Regions from separate parts of the Streptomyces sp. NPDC043176 genome, predicted to be linked through region 3. Evidence: riboswitches for the same ligand, from Rfam matches in the RefSeq annotation. Region 3 holds a riboswitch; each other region holds the start of a gene.

Region 1 (7,721 bases), on a different contig from region 3:
ACCACCTCGGGGTGGTCGTCGACGAGCCGCGAGACGCGGAGCAGCAGCTCCTCGAGGGCCGGGGTGTCGACGGGCGCGGAGCCGCGCCAGCCGAACAGCAGCGGTGCGGTGCGCAGGGAGCGGACGAGTTCGGCGACGTCCCGGTCGGTGGCCGGCACCAGGCGGTGGGCCGTGTCGCCGAGCAGTTCGGAGGCGGCGCCGGACAGGCCGAAGGAGAGGACGGCGCCGACGGCCGGGTCGATGGCGGAGCGGACGACGGTGTCGACGCCCCGGGGCACCATCGCCTGGACCACCGGCAGGAGCTCCTCCGGCTTGCCGAGGACCTCGGTCAGCTCGGCGTACGCCGTGCGGAGCTGCTCCTCGGAGGCGAGGTCCAGGCGGACGCCGCCGAGGTCGGGGCGGTGGCGCAGGTGCGGGGCGGTCGTCTTCAGGGCGACGGGGTAGCCGAGCCGGGCGGCGGCCGAGACCGCCTCGTCGGGGGTCGGCGCGGGCAGCGTCGGCAGCACGTCGATCCCGTAGCGGGAGAGCAGCTCGCCGGCCTGGTCGGTGTCGAGGGTCACACCGCGGGCGTCCGTGCCGTCGCCGTCCCTGCCGCCGAGCGCGTGCTCGATGAGCGCGGCGGCCCCGGCCTCGTCGATGTCCTCGTACTCGGGCACCCGCCCGGGGTCGGCCGCCTGACGCCGCCACTGCCCGTACCGCACGGCCTCGGCCAGTGCCCGCACGGCCCGCTCGGCGGCGGGGTAGGCGGGGATGGTCGCGGGTGCGGCGGGAGGGGCGGGGGTGGTCTGTGGGGTGGACGCGGCGGTCCCGGGGCCCGCGGACGCCGGGGAGCCGGGCGCGAGGGCACCCGGGTTCCGGGCGTCGGGGGCGAGCGGGCCGGGGGTGACCGCGTGGGGGTCGGGGGGTGTCGCGGCCTGGTCCGTACGGCGGGTGGCGGGGCGGGCGCCGGGCGCGGCGGCGCGGCCCGCCGGGGTCGGCCGCGTGCTGGTCGCGACGGCGAGGGCCTCCGCGAGGCCGCCCATCTCCACGTGGACGACGACGACCGGCTTGGGCGCGGGTGCGGAGGCGACGGCCTCGCGGAGGGCGGCGGCGAGGACCTCGCCGTCGCCGAACTCGGTGGCACCGTTCTCGCCGACCCACGGGATCGCGGTCACGACGACCGCGTCGGAGGTCTCGTCCGCGAGGGCCGCCGCCAGCGCGTCCCTGAAGTCCGCCGGCTCCGCCGCCGTCGTCAGGTCGAGCGGCCGCAGCGGGCGCAGCCCCTCCGTCAGACACGCGTCGTACGTGAGGAGGCCGAGCGACTCGGAGTTGCCGAGGATCGCCACCCGGGGTCCGGCGGGCAGCGGCTGGGCGGCGAGGAGGAGTCCGGCGTCGACGAGTTCGGTGACGGTGTCGACGCGGATCACGCCGGCCTGGCGGAGCAGCGCGGAGACCGTGGCGTGCGGGATGCGGGTGACCGGCACCCGGTGGCCGGGCGGGGCGCTGCCGCTGTGCCGGGCGCCCTTGACGACGACGACCGGTTTGACGGCGGCGGTGCGGCGGGCGAGCCGGGTGAACTTGCGGGGGTTGCCGATCGACTCCAGGTAGAGGAGGACGACGTCGGTGCCGGGGTCGTCGTACCAGTGCTGGAGGAAGTCGTTCCCGGAGACGTCGGCGCGGTTGCCGGCCGAGATGAAGGAGGAGAGGCCCGCGCCGTGCCGGTGGAGCCCGGCGAGGAGGGCGATCCCGATCGCGCCGGACTGGGCGAAGAGCCCGATGCGCCCGGCGGCCGGCATCTGCGGGGCGAGCGAGGCGTTGAGCCGCACGTCGTCGGCGGTGTTGATGATCCCGAACGCGTTGGGCCCGATGATCCGCATGCCGTACGAGCGGGCCTGCCGTACGAGCTCGCGCTGGCGGTCGCGGCCGGCCGGCCCGCTCTCGGCGTATCCGGCGGAGAGCACGACGAGGCCGCGTACTCCGTGCTCGCCGCAGTCCGCGACGGCCTCCGGCACCCGCTCGGCGGGGACGGCGACGACCGCCAGGTCCACCGGCTCCCCGATGGCGCCGACGGAGGAGTGGGCGGGGACGCCGTCGAGCTCCGCGGGCCCGTCGGTGAGCGAGGCGTTCACCGCGTACACGCGTCCGGTGAAGCCGGCCCCGATCAGGTTGCGCAGGACGGTGCGGCCGACGCCGCCCGGCGCGCGTCCGGTGCCGACGACGGCGACGGACCGGGGGTTGAGGAGCCGCTGCACGGAGCGCGCCTCGGCCCGCTGCTCCCGGGCGCGCTGGACGGCGAGGGAGCGGTCGGTGGGTTCGAGGTCGAGGTGGAGCCGGACGGAGCCGTCCTCGAAGCTGCGCTTCTGGGTGTAGCCGGCGTCCGTGAAGACCTTGATCATCTTGTTGTTGGCGGGGAGCACCTCGGCGGCGAAGCGCCGGATGTCCCGCTCGCGCGCCACGGCCGCGATGTGTTCGAGGAGGGCGGAGGCGACGCCGCGGCCCTGGTGGGCGTCCTGGACGAGGAAGGCGACCTCGGCCTCGTCCGCCGGGGCGGAGGCGGGCATCCCCTGCGCGTTGATGCGGTCGTAGCGCACGGTGGCGATGAACTCGCCGCCCACGGTCGCGGCGAGTCCCACCCGGTCCACGAAGTCGTGGTGGGTGAAGCGGTGGACGTCCTTGGCGGAGAGGCGCGGGTAGGGCGCGAAGAAGCGGTAGTACTTCGACTCGTCGGAGACCTGCTCGTAGAAGCTGACCAGCCGGTCCGCGTCGTCGGCGGTGATGGGCCTGATGCGCGCGGTGCCGCCGTCGCGGAGCACCACGTCCGCTTCCCAGTGGTCGGGGTAGGCGTGCTCCGGGGGTGCCGGCGGGGCCGGTCGTTCCGCCGCTTCCGACTGCTCCGACGCGCTCTGCATGGGGTCAGCCTAAGGCCGCGACACGCACGTGGCACCGCTCGCGCGGCGGGTGCGCGCCGTGCAAGGTAGGGAGGGCCGAAGGGCGGTCCCGTCCGGGTCGAAGGTCGGCGCGAGCACCACGCAGCACATGAGAGACTGGTCTAGACAACCCGCTTGAGACTTGAAGGGCAACACCATGGCTGAGCGCCGCGTCAACGTCGGCTGGGCCGAGGGCCTGCACGCCCGCCCCGCGTCCATCTTCGTCCGTGCCGCCACGGCTTCCGGCGTGCCGGTGACGATCGCCAAGTCCGACGGCACCCCGGTGAACGCCGCGTCCATGCTCGCGGTGCTCGGCCTGGGCGCGCAGGGCGGCGAGGAGATCGTCCTCGCTTCGGACGCCGACGGCGCCGAGGTCGCGCTGGACCGTCTCGCGAAGCTGGTCGCCGAGGGTCTGGACGAACTCCCCGAGACCGTCTGAGCCGGTCCCCCGCACGACGAATGGTCGTGTCGCCGAATTCCGGCGACACGGCCATTCGCCTTTCGCGGTGCCTTTCGGGCGGTATTCTCAGCGCCTTTTCAGGCAGCACGAATAACCGGCGGAATGCCTGCTCTTTGTATACGGCGCGCTCGTTAATTCCGGGCACTCGCCGTGTTGACTGCATGTTGCGAAACCCTCACAGGGCCACCGGCCGGCTTTTTCAGCCGGTGCAGCGACAGCGAGCGTTCCGCGTGCAGCACGGTGAGCGCCCTGGCCCGCTCGGCGTCCCCGCGCGCCACCGCGTCCACGATGGCACCGTGCTCGGCCCAGGCCTCCACCGGATGCGTGGGCAGGTCCACCGCGTACATCCAGGCGATCTTGTGCCGCAGCTGGGTGAGCAGCGCCGTCAGGGCCGGGCTGCCCGAGGCCTGGGCGAGCGTCTCGTGGAACCAGCCGCCGAGCGAGCGCAGGTCCTCGCCCTGGCCGCGCCTGGCGCGCTCCTGCCCCAGCCTGACCAGGCCGCGCAAGACCTTGAGGTGGGCGTCGGTGCGGCGCTGCGCGGCGCGCGCGGCGCCCAGCGGTTCGAGCAGCGACCGCATGTCGAGGAGGTCGGCCGCCTCCTGGTCGGTGGGCTCGGCGACGTGTGCCCCCGCGTGCCGGCGGGTGACGACGAACCCCTCGGACTCCAGGGTGCGCAGGGCCTCGCGGACCGGGACGCGGGAGACCCCGTACCGGCGGGCGAGTTGTTCCTCGGTCAGCCGGCCGCCCCGCTCGTGGACGCCGGAGACGATGTCGTCCCGGATCGCCGTGCATACCGAATGCGCGGGAATGCGCATGTCCGACCTCCGCTTTGGTCCGCGCGAGACAATTCGAGCGGCGCCTGTTCTGCGCCCGACCATCGACTCTATGGCAGCGCACCGGGATTTCCGAAGCCCCGGCGGAATTCATCGCCTTATGCGGCCGTCTTCCGGGCAGCGAAAAGCCCCGGCTCAGTACGAGCCGGGGCTTTTGCGACGCGGTGCGGAACGGGCCGGAGGGTCAGACCTCGACGCCGCGGGCGCGGAGGTAGGCGACCGGGTTGATGTCGGAGCCGTAGTCGGGGCTCGTGCGCGCCTCGAAGTGGAGGTGCGGGCCGGTGGAGTTGCCGGTCGAGCCGGAGACGCCTATCTGCTGGCCGGGCTCGACGGTCTGGCCGACGTAGACGCCGATGGAGGAGAGGTGCCCGTACTGGGTGTACGTGCCGTCGTTCATCCGGATCACGATGTTGTTGCCGTACGCGCCGCCCCAGCCGGCCTCGACGACGGTGCCGGAGCCGACGGAGACGACCCGGCTGCCGTAGGCGGCGTGGAAGTCGACGCCGGAGTGGCTGCCGGAGGACCAGAGGGAGCCGCCGGTCTTGTAGCCGGTGGAGACGTACGAGCCGGCGACGGGAAGCTGGAAGGAGTTCAGGCGGCGGCGCTCGGCCTCGCGGGCGGCGCGCTCGCGCTCCTGCCGGATCTCCTTGGCGCGGGCCTCGGCCTTGCGCTTCGCCTCGGCCTTGGCCTTCGCCTGGGCGACGGCCTCGACGGCCTCCTGCTCCTGGGCGGCGGCCTGGGCGTCGATCCGGTCCACGAGGGAGTTCTCGGTGATCACCTTGGTGAGGCCGGTGTCCTCGGCGGAGCGGTTGTCCGTGTCGGCGGCGAGCGCCGGGGAGGCGAGGGTTCCGATGACGCCGGTGGTGGCGAGGGTCGCGACGCCGGCGATGCCCACGCCGCGGCGCGCCATCCGGCTCGGACCACGATGCTTCCCGGTGGCACGGGTGAACGCCATGTAGGGGCTGATCCTTTCCTTCCTTCTCGCCTACCGGGTTAGCTGACGGGTTCGGAGCAGGAAGGTCTCCTACGGGCCCCTCCGTACGGGACGAAGGCGTCCGATTCACCCCAGGGACTCATGTGGGTCCCCGGCTCCCCAGGCTCGCGCCTGACGGGGACTCGGCGATGACTGTCCGATGCCGCGGCTGCGGCACGTGCAACTGACGAACAGCCGCCCCGACGCTATGCGGATCGTCTTTCATTCACCAACCAGACACGCTTTTTGTAAGACATGCCACAGGGCAAATGATCAGTCTTGATCCCAATACGGACAAACGGGAGGACCCCGGCGAACATGCCGCCAGGGCCCTCTCGTTGTCACGCCGGAGCCGGAATCAGCCCGTCACGACGGTCACTTCGCCGATGCCGAGCTCCCGCACCGCATCCGCGATCTCCGCCGCGTCGCCCACCAGCACCGTGACGAGCCGGTCCACCGGGAAGGCGCTCACCGCGGCCGCGGTCGCCTCGACCGTGCCGGTCTCGGCCAGGCGCGCGTACAACTGGGCCTGGAAGTCGTCCGGAAGGTGCTGCTCGACCTGATCGGCCAGCGTCCCGGCCACGGAGGCGGCCGTCTCGTACTTGAGCGGCGCGACCCCCACCAGGTTCTGCACGGCGGTCTCGCGCTCGGCGTCGGTGAGCCCCTCGGCGGCGAGGGTCCTCAGCACCTGCCACAGGTCCCCGAGCGCCGGGCCGGTGTTGGGGGTGTCGACGGAGCCGCTGATGGCGAGCATCGAGGCGCCGTTGCCCTCGGCGTCCGAGCGGAGCACCTGGCCGAAGGCCCGCACGCCGTACGTGTAGCCCTTCTCCTCGCGCAGGACCTTGTCGAGCCGCGAGGTGAGGGTGCCGCCCAGGCAGTACGTGCCGAGGACCTGGGCCGGCCAGACGCGGTCGTGCCGGTCGGGACCGATCCGGCCGATGAGCAGCTGGGTCTGGACGGCTCCGGGGCGGTCCACGATGACGACCCGTCCGGTGTCGTCCGCCGTGATCGGCGGCATCGGGAGCGGCTCGGCCGGCTCGCCGGTCCAGGCGCCCAGCGTGTCCGCGAGGACCTTGTCGAGGTCGACCCCCGTCAGGTCGCCGACGACCACGGCCGTGGCCGTGCCGGGCCGGACGTGCGCCTCGTAGAAGGCGCGGACGGCCGCGGCGTCGATCGCGGCGACGGTCTCCTCGGTGCCCTGGCGCGGCCGGGACATCCGGGACTCGGCCGGGAAGAGCTCCTTGGAGAGCTGCTTGGCGGCGCGGCGGGACGGGTTGGCCGTCTCGTGCGGGATCTCGTCGAGACGGTTGCGCACCAGGCGCTCGACCTCGGTCTCCAGGAACGCCGGGGCGATCAGGGCCTCGGAGAGCAGCCCGAGCGCCTTGGGCAGCCGGGAGACCGGGACCTCCAGGGAGACCCGTACGCCCGGGTGGTCGGCGTGCGCGTCGAGCGTGGCGCCGCAGCGCTCCAGCTCGGCCGCGAACTCCTCGGCGCTGCGCCGGTCCGTTCCCTCCGAGAGCGCGCGGGCCATGATGGTGGCGACGCCGTCGAGGCCGGCCGGCTCCGCGTCCAGCGGGGCCGGCACGAAGATCTCCACGGCCACGACCTGCTGGCCGGGGCGGTGGCTGGTCAGCAGCGTCAGACCGTTGTCCAGCTTCCCGCGGTCCGGGGCGGGGAAGGCCCACGGCCTGGCGACGCCCGGCTCCGGCTGCGGGTGGAAGTCCATGCTCGTCAAAGACACGGCGGCGTCGGTCACTGGTCCGCTCCCTCTTCCTCGTCATCGCCGTCGGCGTGGTCGCTCTGCTCGGTCGCCAGCGGCTCGTAGACCAGCACCGCGCGGTTGTCGGGGCGCAGCTTGGCCTGGGCGACCGCCCGCACCTCCTCGGCGGTGACGTCCAGGACCCGGTCGACGGCGGTCAGGGCGAGCTGCGGGTCGCCGAACAGCACGGCGAACCGGCACAGTTCGTCGGCGCGGCCCGCGACGGTGCCGAGCCGGTCGAGCCACTCGCGCTCCAACTGGGCCTGCGCGCGCTCCATCTCCTCGGGCGTGGGGCCCTCCGCGGCGAACCGGGCGAGCTCCTCGTCGACGGCCGCCTCGATCTGCGGGACCTCGACCCCTCCGGACGTCTTCACGTCCAGCCAGCCCAGGGAGGGCGCGCCGGCGAGCCGCAGCAGGCCGAAGCCGGCGGCGACGGCCGTGCGGTCACGGCGGACCAGCCGGTTGTGCAGCCGGGAGGACTCGCCGCCGCCCAGGACCGTCAGCGCCAGGTCGGCGGCGTCGCACTCGCGCGTGCCGTCGTGCGGCAGGCGGTAGGCGGCCATCAGCGCGCGGGCCGGGACCTCCTCCTCGACGACCTCGCGCAGCTGCTCGCCGATGACGTCGGGCAGCGTGCCGTCGCGCGGGGGCCGCTTGCCGTCGTGCTGCGGGATGGAGCCGAAGTACTTCTCGATCCAGGCGAGGGTCTGCGCCGGGTCGATGTCGCCCACGACGGACAGCACCGCGTTGTTCGGCGCGTAGTACGTGCGGAAGAAGTTCCGCGCGTCCTCCA
Region 2 (7,721 bases), on a different contig from region 3:
TCGGCGAGGACCTGGAGCGCGACGATCCGGTCTCCGGAGATGGTGAAGGACAGGAGCGAGACCGGGCGTCCCTTGGCGACGGAGAGGAACGCGGGCGCGCCGTTGACCACGACCGGCAGTGCCGCCTGGCGGAACTTGGCGTACATGAGGGCCTGCGAGATGACGGCCTCGGCGCCCCGCACCAGCTTGGACGCGCCCGCGAGGACGCGGCCGCCGTCCGCGCGCAGCACCACGTCCGGGTCGAGGACGGCGAGGAGGCCCTCGAAGTCGCCGCCGTTCGCGGCGGCGAGGAAGGCGTCGGCGATCTCCCGCTGGCGCCGGGCGTCGGGGCCCGGGGCGGGGGTGGCGTCCTGCACCCGGCGGCGGGCGCGGCTGGCGAGCTGCCGGGTGGCGGCCGGCGTGCGGTCCACGATCTGCGCGATCTCGTCGAAGGAGACGGCGAACATGTCGTGCAGCACGAACGCGAGCCGTTCGGCCGGCGAGAGGGTCTCCAGGACGACGAGGAGCGCGAGGCCGACCGTCTCGGTGAGTTCGGCGGCGTGCTCCGGGTCGGTGGTGTCCGCGACCCGGACCACCGGGTCGGGGACGTAGTACTCCAGTGGGTCCTCGCGGCGCGAGGAGCGCGAGCGCAGCATGTCCAGACAGACGCGGCCGACGACCGTGGTCAGCCAGCCGCTGAGGTTCTCCACCCCGCTGACGTCGGCGCGGCTCAGCTTGATCCAGGCTTCCTGGACGGCGTCCTCGGCCTCGCTGAGCGATCCCAGCATCCGGTAGGCCACCGCCCGCAGATGGTTCCGGTCGGCCTCGAAGCGCCGGGCCAGGAGTTCCTTGTCGGCGTCCCCGGCCGTGAACTCCCCGTCGGCACGTTCCTTCTCGGCGTCCACTCGTCGATCTCCCCCTTCGCGTCCCGTCATGTCGTCATGACGGAGGAAACGCTGCCTATGTGACACGAACCGAGGGGCTCCGGGTGGGCCGTGCCGTATCGGCACGTGAGATCCCCGCTGTCCGCCGGAGAAGGCCCGGGATTCCCCGGCGTAAGTCGTCGAGCACCGTGGATCCCCCCTTCAGCTCGATGATCATCATCCGTAGATTGATCACCATGACGACGACAGAGACGCAGGTCAACCCCGTTCTCCGGACCCCGCCGGCTTCTCCCGCCGCGGCGGCCGCCTACTTCTCCGCGAGCCTGGCCTTCCACGCCGACGTCTCGGACGTGGCCTCCGCGCTGGCCACCGCGGCGGCCGAGGGCACCGACCCCGGCTTCGCGGTGATCGACTCGCGCTCGACGGCCTCCTGGGACCAGGGGCACGTCCCCGGCGCGATCCACCTGCCGACCGCGCTCATCCCCGAGCAGGCCGAGCAGCTGCTCGACCGGTCGGTGCCGGTCGTCACCTACTGCTGGGGCCCCGGCTGCAACGGCGCCACGCGCGCCGCGCTGGCCCTCGCCGAGCGGGGCTTCCAGGTCAAGGAGATGCTCGGCGGCTTCGAGTACTGGGTGCGTGAGGGCTTCGCGTACGAGACCTGGGAGGGGCCCGCGGAGAAGGCCGCGGACCCCCTGACGGCACCGGTCGACTCCGACGACTGCGGGTGCTGACGTAAACCGATTTCGTGATCGCCCCGGTCATGGCGTAGAGTCGTGTTTACCGACGCGGGGTGGAGCAGCTCGGTAGCTCGCTGGGCTCATAACCCAGAGGTCGCAGGTTCAAATCCTGTCCCCGCTACTCAGTAGCAACGAAGGCCCGGATCCATTCACTGGATCCGGGCCTTCGTCGTTCTCCGGCGCTCTCCGCTTGACCTTTACGCGACGTCAAGATCTAGCGTTCTCGGCATGGAGTGGTCGATCCAAGAGGTCGCCAAGAAGGCCGGCACCACCAGCCGCACCCTCCGCCACTACGGGGAGCGCGGACTGCTGGAGCCGAGCCGGATCGGCGCGAACGGTTACCGGTACTACGACCAGGCGGCGCTGGTACGGCTCCAGCGCATCCTGCTGCTGCGCGAGCTGGGGCTCTCCCTGTCCGCGATCGCCGAGGTCCTCGAAGGTCAGCGGGACACGTCCGCCGCGCTGCGGACCCATCTCGCGCTCCTGGAGCAGGAGCGCGAGCGCATCGGACGCCGGATCGCGTCGGTGCGGACCACTCTCCACAAGACCGAGAACGGAGAAGAGCTCATGGCCGATGAAGTGTTCGACGGCTTCGACCACACGGTGCACGAGAAGGAGGTGACCGAGCGCTGGGGCCGCGAGGCGTACGAGAAGGGCGACCGCTGGTGGCGCTCGCTCGACGCCGACCGGAAGAAGGCCTTCATGGAGGAACAGGCCGGTATCGCCCGCGACTTCGGGCAGGCGGCCCGGGACGGCCTGGCCGCCGACAGCGACGAGGTGCAGGCCATCACGCGGCGCCAGATCACCTGGCTCTCGGCCACCACGACCCCCACCAAGGAGTACGTGATCGGCCTCGGCCGGATGTACGTCGACGACCCGCGCTTCACTGCGAACTACGACAAGCACGGCGAGGGCACCGCGGTCCTCGTCCGCGACGCCATGCGGATCTACGCGGAGCGCAACCTCTAGGGCCTGTCTGGCCCGCGGTGGATTCCGGCGGAAGCAGACGGTGGCCGACACCGGGCCCGCCCCTTTGCGGGTGCGAGGTGCCCCACCGTAATGCCGCGCGCGTCATGAGTGACGCGCGTGTGAGCGGCAGGAACGAACTGAGCCGGCGGGCGCCCGCCGTGCTCGCGCTCCTGGCGCTCCTCGCGCTCCTCGTCGCCCATGGCGCCCGGGTGCACGTCGTGCCCGAGCCGAGCCCGCGGGCGGCCGGCAGCAGGCCCGGATGGACCGGGTCGCCGAGCTGCTGACGAGCCTGCCCGGCGCCTGGTGCCCGGTGGCCCGACCCGTACGGAAACCCCGACCCTCCCGACGCGTACGCCAGCCGGGCGGCCGGGCTGTCCGGGCTGCTGCGGATCACGGTCTGCGCGACGGCCACGGCCCTGCTCTCCAGGGGCGGACGTCCGGGGGAGGCGGCGAAGGGGGACCGACGACGGCCGTACGGGGGAGGCGGCCGGAGGGGTCCGGGGTCCGGCGGGGCCAGGGGGCCGGGGGCTACGCCACTCGGCCCCGCGGGAGTCGCCGCCCCGTGCGGCGGCGGCCACCCTGGGAGGGCGCGGTGCGGACCGCGGCCGGTCGGACCGGGCAGGAGAGCACAGGTGGGGCACCCCCAGGAGGCGGCGGGCGGCGTACGGCGGCGTGAGCCGCGGCGCGCGTACGGCGGCGCCGGGCGCTTCATCCGCGCGCTGCCCCCGCTGGTCATCGCGGGCGGTGTCGTCTTCGACGTGTCGACGCCGCCCGCCTACACGGCGGCGCCGCTCTTCTCCGCAGCCCCGTTGATCGCCGCGCCCTTCTTCTCCCTGCTCACCACCCTGCTCACCGGGATCGGCGCCGTCCTCGCCTCCGTCGGGCTGCACCTCTACAACGGCACCGCCGGCGAGATCCCGGCCCTCACCGAGACCCTGACCGTCCTCACCGTCTCCGCGCTCGCCCTCCTCATCAACCGGGTCGTGCGCCGCAGCGGCGAGCGGCTCGCCTCGGCGCGGGTCATCGCGGAGACCGCGCAGAAGGCGGTCCTGCCGATGCCCGCCGAGCGGATCGGCGGCCTCCAGTGCGCTGCGCGGTACGAGGCGGCGCAGGCGGACGCGTTCATCGGCGGCGACCTGTTCGCCGTCCAGGACACCCCGCACGGGGTGCGGCTCGTGGTCGGGGACGTCCGGGGCAAGGGGTTGGACGCGGTGGAGGCCGTCGCGGTCGTCATCGGGGCCTTCCGGGAGGCGGCCGAGCAGGAACGGACCCTGGAGGGCGTGGCCCAGCGCCTCGAACGGGCGCTGGCCCGGGAGGGCACCCGCCGGCACGGCTTCGACGCCTTCGAGGGGTTCACCACCGCCGTGCTCGCCGAGATCCCGCGCGCCGACGCCGGCGACACCGGCGGCGCGTTCGGCGGGTTCGTACGGGTGGTGAACCGCGGGCACCCGCCCCCGCTGATGCTGTACGCGGACGGGCGCCTCGACCTGATGGAGCCGGCCGAGGCGGCGCTGCCCCTCGGCATGGGGGACCTGGCGGCGTGGCCGGACCGGGCCGAGGCGAAGCCGTATCCGCCGGGCGCGACCCTGCTCTTCTACACCGACGGCCTCTCGGAGGCGCGGAACGCGCAGGGCGTCTTCTACGACCCGGCCGCGCGGCTCGCCGGCCGGATCTTCCCGGGACCCGAGGAGCTCCTCGACGCGCTCGTGGACGACGTACGCCTCCATACGGGCGGCGGGTCGACGGACGACATGGCACTGCTCGCGGTGAGCCGGCCGGCCGCGGGGCAGCCGGAGCGGCGCCGGACCATGCCGGTGGTGCCGCCGGGTGGGCGCGACGACCGCAGCTCCGGTCACCAGGCGTAGTCGAGGGGTGTCACTGCGATAACAATTGACATAACGTCAGATCTTGGGGGTTTGGGGTTTGCATTCTGAAGGGTGGTCAACTCGGACTATTCCGCCCCAATTCAATGAACGATCAAGGGGGACAGCTTGGAATCGGGACCCCCTGTCTATTAACGTTCGATAACGCAGCGCGGTCGTCACACCCGTCGCAAGAGGCGGCACCGTGCGCACGCGCCGAATCCTGAAAAGGAACCGGGGAACCACTACTTGGGGTGAATCGGGCCTTTCGCACCCGTGCGACCGTGCCCGTAGGAGACCTTCCTGCTCCGAACCCGTCAGCTAACCCGGTAGGCGAGAAGGAAGGAAAGGAGCGCGCCTCCGTGGCGTCCAATCCCCCCGCACCCGAAGTCCCCTTCGATGCCTTCGGCGGTGGTGCGGGTCCCGCAGCTCCGGACACCGAGTGGAATCCCACCGAGGACTCCCTCCGCGCGCAGAGCCGCTCCGGCGGCCGCCACCGCGTCGTCAAGCAGCGCTCCAACTTCGCCCGCTCCTCCACCGTCCTCGGCGTCGGCGTGATCGCCGCCGTCGGCGCGGGCGGCCTCGCCACCGCGCAGGAGAAGCCGCCGGTCGCGATATCGCTCCCGGACCTCCCCGACCTCGGCCTCCCGGACGCCCACGACCTGCCCGGCGTCGGCGACCTCCTCGGCGAGGACAGCGAGCCCGTCAGCGCGGCCCGCGCCAACCCGAACCCGCTCACCGCAGCCACCTACACCACGGCCTCGGACGAGCGGGCCGACACGGCCACCCGGACCGCGACCGGCGCCGCCGACGCGGGCGAGGCCCTGCGCGCCCGCATCCTCCAGCAGGCCGAGCAGCAGCAGGCCTCCGCCGACGCCGCCGACAAGGCCGCGGCGGAGAAGCTGGCGGCCGAGAAGGCCGCCGCCGAGGCCCTGGCCAAGGAGGCCGCCGCGGAGAAGGCGGCCGCCGATGCCAAGGCGAAGGCCGAGGCGGAAGCCAAGGCCAAGGCGGAGGCGGAAGCCGCCGCGAAGGCGGAGGCCGAGCGCCTCGCCCAGCTCGCGGCCAGCTACTCGCTGCCGATCTCCTCGTACACCCTCACCGCCACCTACATGCAGTCCGGCTCGATGTGGTCCTCCGGCTACCACACCGGCCTCGACTTCGCGGCGCCCACCGGCACCCCGCTCAAGGCGGTCCACGGCGCCACCGTGAAGTCCGCCGGCTGGTCCGGCTCCTACGGCTACCGGATCGTCCTGGAGCTGGAGGACGGCACCGAGGTCTGGTACTGCCACCTCTCGTCCATGACGGTCTCCGTCGGCCAGACCGTGGGCACCGGCGAGACCATCGGCCGCGTCGGCGCCACCGGCAACGTCACCGGCGCCCACCTCCACATGGAGGTCCACACCTCCGGCGGCGACGGCATCGACCCGGCGGCCTGGCTCCGCTCCAAGGGCCTGAGCCTCTGAGGATCTGAGGCCCCTGGGGGCCTGAGCCTGTGGGGGCCGGCCCCTGGGGGCCTGAGCTTCCGACGGCCGGGCTTCCGACGGCCGGACCTCCGGTGACCGGGCCTCCGAGAGCCCGGGCCCTCCGCAAGGAATAGGCCCGGCGGCGGGCGGGGTTGACCCCCGCATGACCTCACTCCGCCCGCTGGGCAGCTCCGACCTGCACGTCTTCCCCCTCGCCCTGGGCGGCAACGTCTTCGGCTGGACCGCCGACGAGGCCCAGTCCTTCGCCGTCCTCGACGCCTATGCCGCCGCCGGCGGCAACTTCGTCGACTCCGCCGACATGTACTCCGCGTGGGCCGAGGGCAACGAGGGCGGCGAGTCCGAGACCGTCATCGGCCGCTGGCTCGCCTCCCGCGGCAACCGCGCCGACGTCGTCGTCGCCACCAAGGTCGGTGCCCACCCGCACTTCAAGGGGCTCTCCGGCACCACCATCAAGGGCGCCGCGGAGGAGTCGCTGCGCCGCCTCGGCACCGACCACATCGACCTCTACTACACGCACTTCGACGACGAGACCGTTCCGGTCGAGGAGATCGTCACCGCCCTCGACCAGCTGGTGAAGGACGGCAAGGTGCGCGCCGTCGCCGCCTCCAACATCTCCCCGGAGCGGCTGCGCGCGTCCCTCGACTTCGCCGAGGCCGAGGGCCTGACCCGTTACGTGGCCCTCCAGCCGCACTACAACCTGGTGTCCCGCGCCACCTACGAGGGCCCGCTCCTGGAGACCGCCGAGCGGGCCGGGCTCGCCGCCGTCCCCTACTACGGCCTCGCCTCCGGCTTCCTCACCGGCAAGTACCGTCCCGGCGCCACCGTCGACAGCGTCCGCGCGGCGGGAGCCGGCGGCCACCTCGACACCGAGCGCGGCCGGGCCGTCCTCTCGGCGCTCGACTCCGTCGCGGAGGCCCACGAGGCGGAGCTCGCCACCGTCGCCCTCGCCTGGCTCGCCTCCCGGCCCACCGTCGTCGCGCCGATCGCCTCGGCCCGCACGGTGGAGCAGCTCCCGGCGCTGGTCGCGTCCGCCGACCTCACGCTCACCGACGCCGAGCTGGCCCTGCTCACCGAGGCGTCCGCCGCCTGACGCCGTCTGCGCCGTCCGTCGGACGTTCCCGCCCGGCTCGTCCGTCGGACGTTCCCGCCCGGCCTGTCCGGCTGACGTTCCCGTCCGGCCCGTCCGGTCAGGTGGCCCCGTTCGGAGTCGGCCGGCTCCGAACGGGGCGGCTGCGGCTAACTGCGGTACGGGTTGTAGCCGCCGTAGTCCAGGTACTGCGGCGGCGCCCACACCCGGCCCGTGGCCCGCGCCGCGTACGTCAGCGCCGGGGAGGCGACCTCGCGGCGCTGCCACAGGTGGTGGAGCAGCTCCTGCTCGCGGGCCGGGAAGTCGGGTCCTGCCGTGCCGCGCCGGGCCCGGTCCCGGAGGAACGCCAGGGTCGTCGCGAAGGACTCGTACTCGCCGACGGTCCGCGCGGCCGCCGGGCCGTACGTCCGGGCGGCGAACGAGCGGGCCATCTGGCGGGCGCGCATCGAGGAGAGCGCGAGCGGCTCGGCGGGGGACAGCCAGCCGGCCGCCGCGTACGCCGGGAGCTCGCCGGATATCGTGCGCAGCTCGCGCTGCCGGCTCCACACCGCGAGCCAGGTCAGCAGGCCGAAGGCCGGGACCATGATCGCCCCGTACACCGCGTAGAAGGCCCAGGGGCCGCCGAAGGTGGCCGAGCCGTTCCAGGCGGCGTGCAGGCCCATGGCGAGCAGCAGCCCGGCGAGCGGCAGCAGCACCTTCCGGAGCCGCTTGCCGCGCGG
Region 3 (7,721 bases):
GTGGTCCTCCGCGCCCGCGTGGTCACCTCGAGCAGGTGCAGGCCGCCGTCCGGCCCCTTCAGCCGGAGCCTGCGGACCGCGGGCCGTCCGTCGACGCCCGTCGCCTGCCGGGCCGCCGCCCAGAGCGCGTACCCGTCCTCCGGTTCGAGCAGGGACGTCAGCACGTCGATCGAGCAGGGGGAGCCGATCTCCGCCCCGAGGATCCCGAGCAGCCCCCGGTCGAGCGTGACCGTGCCCGTGTCGAGGTCCCAGTCGAAGGAACCGAAGCGGACGGGCGGGCCGGAGCCGATGGACAGCTGCACGCACACCGGATCGCCGGGCCACTCGATCACGGAGCCCCCGCGGGCCAGGGCGGACAGGGACTCACCCAGGCGGAGCGCGCCGCGGGTCATCCGGTTCCGGTCCTGGGCGTTCACGGGAACCCCCGGACTGGGCGGCCTCAGTGCCACGAGCACCCCGAACCGCTCACGCCCGGCGACGACCGGGGCGTACAGCGAGGAGAAGGGGAACGGCAGGCTGGCCACCAGCTGGGGAAACCGGCGCATGGCCTCCTCGACGTCGGCGAGGTGCACGGGCTGCCCCGAGCGGTGGACCTCCGCCACCGGAAACGGCCGGTTCGCGTGCATGCGCCACCACGGGCGGAACAAAGGCCCCGGAAGTCCCACGAGCACTGCCAGCCGCAGCAGCCCCGGAGATCCGGAGCGCAGATACACGCCGCCCGCGTACCCCCCGACCTCCTCGACGGCGCGCAGCGCCTCCTCCGCCAGCGTCCAGGTGAGCGCGGAGGAAGAAGGCCCGTCGGCAGTTCCCATCCCGGACGGAGGTCCGGTGCCGCCCGCCGGGCCGGGGCCGGACGTGCCGTGCGAGGTCACACAGTCAGGATGCCCCCGACGCGAAGGGCTCCGCATCCCGGACCCGGGGCCCGCGTTCCGGGCGGCGATGTTGACCGAAAGCTTCCGCGCCGTCACACTCGGTCGTCGACCGCCGCCGCCGGCGCGCGGCGCCACCACCCGCGACCAGGGGGCACGATGACGGACCGGCTTCTTCCGTACGACGTTCAGGGCGGGGGTCCCGCGCGGGCCCTCGTGCTGCACAACTGGTTCGGCGACCGCACCAGCTTCGACTCCCTCCGAGCCCACCTGAACGACGCCACCGGCACCTACGCCTTCGTCGACTGCCGCGGCTACGGAGAGGCCCTCGACCACGCGGGCGCGTACACGATGGAGGAGGTCGCGTCCGACGCGCTGGCGGTGGCCGACGACCTCGGATGGGAGTCCTTCTCCGTCATCGGCCACTCGATGGGCGGGAAGGCGGCCCAGCTGATGCTGCTCGACGCCCCCGACCGCGTCCGGTCGATCGTCGGCATCTCACCCGTCTCGGCGGCGGGCTTCCCCCTCGACGGCGAGACCTGGGAGCTCTTCGCCGGCGCGGCAGAGGAGCCCGCCAACCGCCGGGCGATCATCGACAACACCACCGGCGGCCGCTACGACGACGCCTGGCTCGCCGCACTCGTCGACCGGTCGGTCGGCCGCTCCTCCGCGACGGCCTTCCGCGCCTACCTGGACTCCTGGTCCCGCATCGACTTCCACGAGCGCGTCCGCGACAACCCCACCCCCGTCCTGCTCGTGGTCGGCGCCCACGACCCGGCGCTCGGCACCGAGGCGATGGAGTCCACCTGGCTGCGCTGGTACCCCAACGCGCGCCTCGAAGTCCTGAAGGACGCCGGCCACTACGCCCCCGAGGAGACGCCGGGGCCCCTCGCCGAGGCCATCGAGGCGTTCCTCGCCGCATGACGCCCTGAGCCCCCGCCCGGCGGGGGCTCGCCGGTGTTCCTCGCCCAACGGGGGGCTCGCCGGTGTTCTCGGAAGTCTTCGCACGGCGTGCGGGACGTCATCCGAACGTCGACGGATCCGACGACTTTCGAGGACAGCGGTCGGGCTGTGCCGTACGCGATCATCGTGGTCACGACGCCACGGGACGGTCTCCGGGAGACCGCCCACGATCAGCAGGAGCACACCCGATGGGCCTCGCGCAGTCTCAGCACCGCTTCCTCGTCAGGCAGAAGGTGACGCTCATGGCGAACCGCTACCTGGTGCACACCGTCGGACCCGACGGCGAGGAGGCGGAACTCGTCGCGTTCGCCCACCAGAAGAGAATGGCGTTCAAGGAGCACGTCACCTTCTACACCGACGAGTCCCGGAGCCAGGTCCTGTTCACGTTCAAGGCCCGCCAGGTCTTCGACGTCGGCGCGACCTACGACGTGCACGGTGCCTCGGGGACCCGGCTCGGGAGCTTCCGCAAGGACTTCGCGGCCTCCCTGCTGCGCAGCACCTGGCACCTGAGTGGGGAGGACGCGGCGGGCGAGGCCACCGGACGGGAGCGGCACCAGGGGGTGGCGCTGTTGCGGCGGGTCTGGGAGTTCCTGCCCTTCACGGAGCTGGTCCCGTTCGCCGTGCCGTACCACTTCGACTTCACCGCGGCCGGACGGTCCGTCATGTCCGTCGACAAGCGGTTCGGTCTGCGGGACCGGTACGTGCTGGAGATAGCCGATCCGGAGCTCGACCGGCGGCTCGCGATAGCCCAGGCCGTCGCCCTGGACGCCCTGCAGTCCCGCTGACCCACCTGCGGGGCGGCCCCGCGACGACCTCCGGTCCCGCCTGGCCCCGGGGCCGCCCCGCCCCGGGGCCGCTGACTCACTTGCGGGTGCTGCCTCACGGCGGCCTCCGGTCCCGCCTGGCCTCCGGGGCCGCTGACTCACTTGCGGGTGCTGCTCCGCGGCGGCCTCCCGGCCCGCCTGGCCCCCGGCCGCCGACCCACCTGCGGGGGCGGCCTCGCGACGGCCTCATGCCCGACTGACCCCCGTGGACGCCGGCACCCGTCGTCCGCCCGGGACGCGTCTACCCTGGAAGGAGGGGCAGGGACGGGCGCGCCGCTCCTTCCCGGGCCCGGGCCGCGCAGGCGGAAGGGCGGTGGACCATGTTCTTCGGGGATCGCACCGACGCGGGCAGGCAGCTCGCCGCCCGGCTCCACCACCTCAAGGGCCATGACGTCGTGGTCCTCGGGCTCCCGCGGGGCGGGGTGCCGGTCGCCGCGGAGGTGGCCGACGCCCTCGACGCGCCGCTCGACATCTGTCTCGTACGGAAGCTGGGGGTGCCCCAGCAGCCGGAGCTCGCGATGGGCGCCCTGGGCGAGGGCGGTGTGCGCGTGCTCAACGAGCGGGTGATCCGGCAGACAGGGGTCGGCGACCGCGCGCTCGCGGCGGTGGAGGAGCGTGAGCACGCCGTGCTGGAGGAGCGCGCCGACCGCTACCGGGGCAGCAGGGCGTCCGTACCGCTCGAAGGGCGGACCGTGGTCGTCGTGGACGACGGGCTGGCCACGGGTGCCACGGCACTGGCGGCCTGCCGGGTGGTCCGCGCCCGGGGAGCGGCCCGGATCGTGCTGGCCGTCCCGGTGGCTCCGCGCGGCTGGACGGCACGGCTCGGCGGCGAGGCGGACGAGACGGTGAGCGTCCACGCGCCGGAGGTCTTCTACGCGATCGGACAGTTCTACCGGGACTTCGAGCAGACCGCGGACGCCGAGGTCATCGCCTGTCTGGACCGGAGCAGGGCCGCGCGGGGCCCGGTGGTGCGGGGCTCGGACGCCTGGATCGACGTCGGCGGCGCCACGCTCACGGGGCGGCTCGCCGTGCCCGACGGCGCCAAGGGCATCGTGCTGTTCGCCCACGGGAGCGGAAGCAGCCGGCACAGCCCCCGGAACCGGGCGGTGGCAGACTCACTCAACCGGGCGGGCCTCGGGACCCTGCTGTTCGACCTGCTCACGGAGGGCGAGGCGGGCGACCGGGCGCGGGTCTTCGACACGCCGCTGCTGGCCGGCCGGCTGGCGCTCGCGACGGAGTGGTTGGCCGGGCAGCCGGTGAGCACCGGCCTTCCGCTGGGCTACTTCGGTGCCAGTACGGGGGCGGCGGCCGCGCTGTGGGCGGCCGCCGACCCCGGGTGCGCCGTGAGGGCCGTCGTCTCACGCGGTGGCCGGCCGGACCTCGCGGGGGACCGGTTGGCCGGGGTGCGTGCCCCGACGCTCCTGGTGGTGGGCGGCGAGGACGCGCTGGTCCTCGACCTGAACCGGCGGGCCGGGTCACTGCTGCGCTGCGAGAGCCGGTTGACGGTGGTGGAGGGCGCCACGCACCTCTTCGAGGAGCCCGGCGCCCTGGAGGAGGTGGCGGAGCTCGCCACCTCCTGGTTCACCGAGCACTTCAGGGATCAGTAGGCGCTGTTGACGTTGTCGATGGAGCCGTAGCGGTCGGCCGCGTAGTTGCAGGCGGCGGTGATGTTGGCGACCGGGTCGAAGAGGTCCATGGACGTGCCGGGCACGTGGTAGGCGAGGAAGGTCGGCTCGATGACCTGGAGCAGACCCTTCGAGGGCGTTCCGGCGGCCGCGTTGGAGTCCCAGAGGTTGATCGCCTGGGGGTTGCCGGAGGACTCGCGCATGACGTTGCGGAGGATGCCGTCGTACGTGCCCGGGATGCCCCGCTGGGCCATGATGGCCAGCGACTCCCGGATCCAGCCGTCGAGGTTGTCGGCGTAGTTGGTGGCGGCGGCCGGGGCCGCCTGGGCCGGGGCGGCGGCGGGAGCGGCGGCGGGAACGGCCTGTGCCGCGGAGGCGCCCGTGGGGGCGGCGGGGGCGGACCGGTGCTCGGAGCGGCTCGCCCGCTCGGGCGTGGTGCTCTTCTTCTTCGCCGGCGTGGGAGCGACCTTCGCGGAGTCCCGACGAAGCGTCAGTTCAAGGCCCGGGTGAATAAGTGACGGGTTGTCACCCACAGCGCTCCTGTTGGCCCGGTAAAGGCTCTTCCAGCCGCCCTGAATTCCCTTCTTCTGGGCGATCAGGGAAAGCGAGTCGCCGCTGACCACGGTGTAGGTGCGGGCCGCGGCGGGCGCGGCGGGCGCGGCGGGAGCCGTGACGGACGCCGGTGCGGCGGCGGGAGCGGCGACGGCGCGGGCGGTGAATTCCGGGGCTCCGGAAACGGGCGCGGCGCCGGCCGCGGCGGGGGCGATCAGCGGGAGGGCGAGGGCGACCCCGCCCGTGCCCGCCAGTGCGATTCCCTGGGAGACGGGGCGGCGTCGGGGGCGGCGGTGCTTACCGTGAGCAGGCATGACGGATTCCTCTCCGGCGCCTGCGGGGTGAGCTGTCGGGTTCGGACGGGAGGTGTCCGGCCGCGCGCACGCGGCTGCACCCCGAGCCGTTCCGGATTTCCGGGCCGGCGTATTCGTGGGTCCCCCGCTCCTGCCGTCGGGTGAAAAGGGAGGTATTTCGAGCGGTGGCAGGATTAGGCGATCCGCTCGAATGGAGGTGACCGTAGGCCAGTAATGCCGCGGATAACAAGAGGGCGTCGACCCGTGGCGCGGTGAAAAGATCACGGAATTCGATGAATTCAAGATCGGCCGGTCCTCCGGCCTCTTGAACTTCCGTCTGTCCCATGGCTCGCGGGATGTGGATCACCGCGTCGGCTCCGGGAGAGTGAGTCGCGTCACCAGGTGTTCAATGTCCGAATATGCACCGTAATTCTGTTAATAGGAAAATAGTAGGAAAAGGCCGCGTCGGCACGGGTGCACTTAAGGGCAAAAGTCGCAAAACCGACATTCATCCTGAAAGATGGAGCCACCCCGACCGAGGAGCCGCCGCATGACGCCCGTGATCTCCCTGCCCAGCCCCGACACCGTCGACCGCGAGGCCGCCGCGCTGTACGACAGCGCCACCTGGCAGCGGATCGTCACCGACTGGACCGCCGACGCCCCCCTCGCCCCCGACAGCCCCCTCGCTCCCGACGGCCCCCTCACTCTTGGCGGCCCGCCGCCCGGGGCCGCGACCTGGCGGGACCTGCTCACCGTGCCGGTGGAGAGACTCGTGGCCGACGCGCTCGACGCGCTGCCACCGCCCCTCCCCGCCGAGCGTCGTCTGCCGGGCCGCATCGGAGCCGTACTCCCGGACCGGCTGCACGCCTGGCGCCGCATCGGCAGCGCCGAGCTGCGCCCGTCGGTCCACCTCGGCTACGCCCGTCTCGTGCTGACGGACTGGGGCTGGCAGAACGCCCCGTACAAGCTGCGCGACCGGCGGGGAGCCCGCTGCGTCTGCGGCGCCCTGCTCGCCGCCCACCGCCTCGGCCACGGCGGCGCGGACACCATGAACGAGGCGGCGGCGTGGATCATGACCGAGCTCAGGTCGCGGGGATGGCACGACCTGATCGGACCCTGGAACCGTGCCCCCGGCCGTACGGCCGATGACGCCGTGGCCCTCCTCGACGCCACCATCCGGCGGGCCGCGCAGGCCGGCCGATGACGCCCCGGGTACGGCCCGCGGAGCGGCTCAGCCGGTGACGCTGGGCGCCCCGGTCTCGATGTGGCCGGTGTACCGGCGGGACCAGGTCCCGTCGATGTCGGCGAGGACGGTGAAGTCGTACCAGCCGCCCTGGTGGGCCACCGCGTTGAAGAAGTCCTCACGGCTGGAGTTCGCCGGCACCGTGTACGTCCACGGCCCGTCCGAGCGGTAGCCGTTCGACCGGATGGTGAAGGTGACCGGACCGCCCGAGGTGTTGGTCATCGTGAACCACAGCGCCGTCCTGCCCGTGCCCGGCTCGGTCGCGAACCGGGCCGCCACCTCCACGGCCTTGCCCGCCTTGGAGGCGTCGCCGATGAAGCGCCGCAGGAAGCGGTTGGGTCCCATCATCGAGATGTCGTACTTGCCGGAGCCCGAGCCGAGGCCGATGTTGAAGTAGTCCGACGCCGTGCCGCCCGGGTCGACGGTGTACTGCCAGGCGGCCGTGTCGCGGTACTGGTGCGGATGGATCGAGAAGTGGGCCGCGCGCTTGGCCTCCGCGCCCTGGTTCGTCATCGAGAACCAGGCGAGGATCTTGCCCGCGGCGCCGAACTCGAACCGGTCGAGATTGCCGTTCACCTGGTACGGCACGGCGCGTGCCGGGCGGGTGCCGGACTCCTGGGCGGGCAGGGCGTTGTTCTGCGGTGCCGGGTTCGGCAGCGGACCGCAGGTGGCCTGACCGATCACCCCGGCCGTGGAGGGAAGGCCGGCCGGCACGCCGTAGACCGGGTGGGCGAAGTCGAAGACCCCGGTCAGATCACCCGTCACCTTCCTGCGCCAGGCACTGATGTTGGGGCAGGTGGCCGGTGTCCCGAGGGCCGCCGTCCAGGTCTCCATGAAGCGCAGGACGGAGGTGTGGTCGAAGACCTCGGAGCTCACCCAGCCGCCCCGGGTCCACGGGGACATGACAATCATCGGGACGCGGAAGCCCAGGCCGATCGGCGCGCCGTCCAGGTACTCGCCCGGCGTTCCCGGCGGGGCGACCGGCGGCGGCACGTGGTCGAAGAAGCCGTCGTTCTCGTCGTAGTTGAGGAAGAGCACCGTCGAGTCGAAGACCTCCGCGTCGGCGGCCAGGGCCCGGTAGACGAGGTCGACGAAGTGCGCGCCGTCCCCGGGCGGCGCGTAGGGGTGCTCCGAGAACGCCTCGCTCGCGACCACCCACGACACCTGCGGCAGTGTGCCCGCCACGACGTCGGCACGGATCGCCGCGGCGATGTCGTCCGGGGTGGAGCCGGTGACCTTGGGGACCGAGCCCATGCCCCGGTCGTACAGCGGGTCCCCGGGCCGCGCGTCGGTGAACCGCTTGAAGTACGCGAGGCCGTTGTCGCCGTAGTTGTCCTGGGCGTTCTGGTAGA

What was found. A riboswitch is a leader RNA that binds a small molecule or an ion and turns the genes downstream of it on or off. The one in region 3 is predicted to bind cyclic di-AMP.
Region 1: another riboswitch for cyclic di-AMP. It lies ahead of AC067A_RS22360 (M23 family metallopeptidase); the one in region 3 lies ahead of AC067A_RS08270 (LysM peptidoglycan-binding domain-containing protein).
Region 2: another riboswitch for cyclic di-AMP. It lies ahead of AC067A_RS11450 (M23 family metallopeptidase); the one in region 3 lies ahead of AC067A_RS08270 (LysM peptidoglycan-binding domain-containing protein).

The regions. Positions count from the first base shown of each region.
Region 1 covers NZ_JBWKCA010000013.1:141,572-149,292, reverse strand. Annotated here, with positions in the region: gene AC067A_RS22375 (bifunctional acetate--CoA ligase family protein/GNAT family N-acetyltransferase) at 1-2,888, opposite strand, end outside; gene AC067A_RS22370 (HPr family phosphocarrier protein) at 3,064-3,345, shown strand; gene AC067A_RS22365 (GntR family transcriptional regulator) at 3,498-4,181, opposite strand; gene AC067A_RS22360 (M23 family metallopeptidase) at 4,384-5,154, opposite strand; cyclic di-AMP (ydaO/yuaA leader) riboswitch at 5,167-5,331, opposite strand; gene AC067A_RS22355 (M16 family metallopeptidase) at 5,531-6,928, opposite strand; gene AC067A_RS22350 (M16 family metallopeptidase) at 6,925-7,721, opposite strand, start outside.
Region 2 covers NZ_JBWKCA010000006.1:21,661-29,381, reverse strand. Annotated here, with positions in the region: gene sigJ (RNA polymerase sigma factor SigJ) at 1-914, opposite strand, end outside; gene AC067A_RS11475 (rhodanese-like domain-containing protein) at 1,100-1,594, shown strand; tRNA gene AC067A_RS11470 (tRNA-Met) at 1,648-1,721, shown strand; gene AC067A_RS11465 (MerR family transcriptional regulator) at 1,829-2,569, shown strand; gene AC067A_RS11460 (hypothetical protein) at 2,674-2,853, shown strand; gene AC067A_RS11455 (PP2C family protein-serine/threonine phosphatase) at 3,202-4,434, shown strand; cyclic di-AMP (ydaO/yuaA leader) riboswitch at 4,636-4,782, shown strand; gene AC067A_RS11450 (M23 family metallopeptidase) at 4,794-5,894, shown strand; gene AC067A_RS11445 (aldo/keto reductase) at 6,058-7,005, shown strand; gene AC067A_RS11440 (PrsW family intramembrane metalloprotease) at 7,152-7,721, opposite strand, start outside.
Region 3 covers NZ_JBWKCA010000004.1:227,655-235,375, reverse strand. Annotated here, with positions in the region: gene AC067A_RS08290 (SpoIIE family protein phosphatase) at 1-872, opposite strand, end outside; gene AC067A_RS08285 (alpha/beta fold hydrolase) at 1,029-1,793, shown strand; gene AC067A_RS08280 (LURP-one-related family protein) at 2,021-2,617, shown strand; gene AC067A_RS08275 (phosphoribosyltransferase family protein) at 2,977-4,263, shown strand; gene AC067A_RS08270 (LysM peptidoglycan-binding domain-containing protein) at 4,257-5,147, opposite strand; cyclic di-AMP (ydaO/yuaA leader) riboswitch at 5,152-5,308, opposite strand; gene AC067A_RS08265 (DUF6197 family protein) at 5,677-6,330, shown strand; gene AC067A_RS08260 (phosphocholine-specific phospholipase C) at 6,358-7,721, opposite strand, start outside.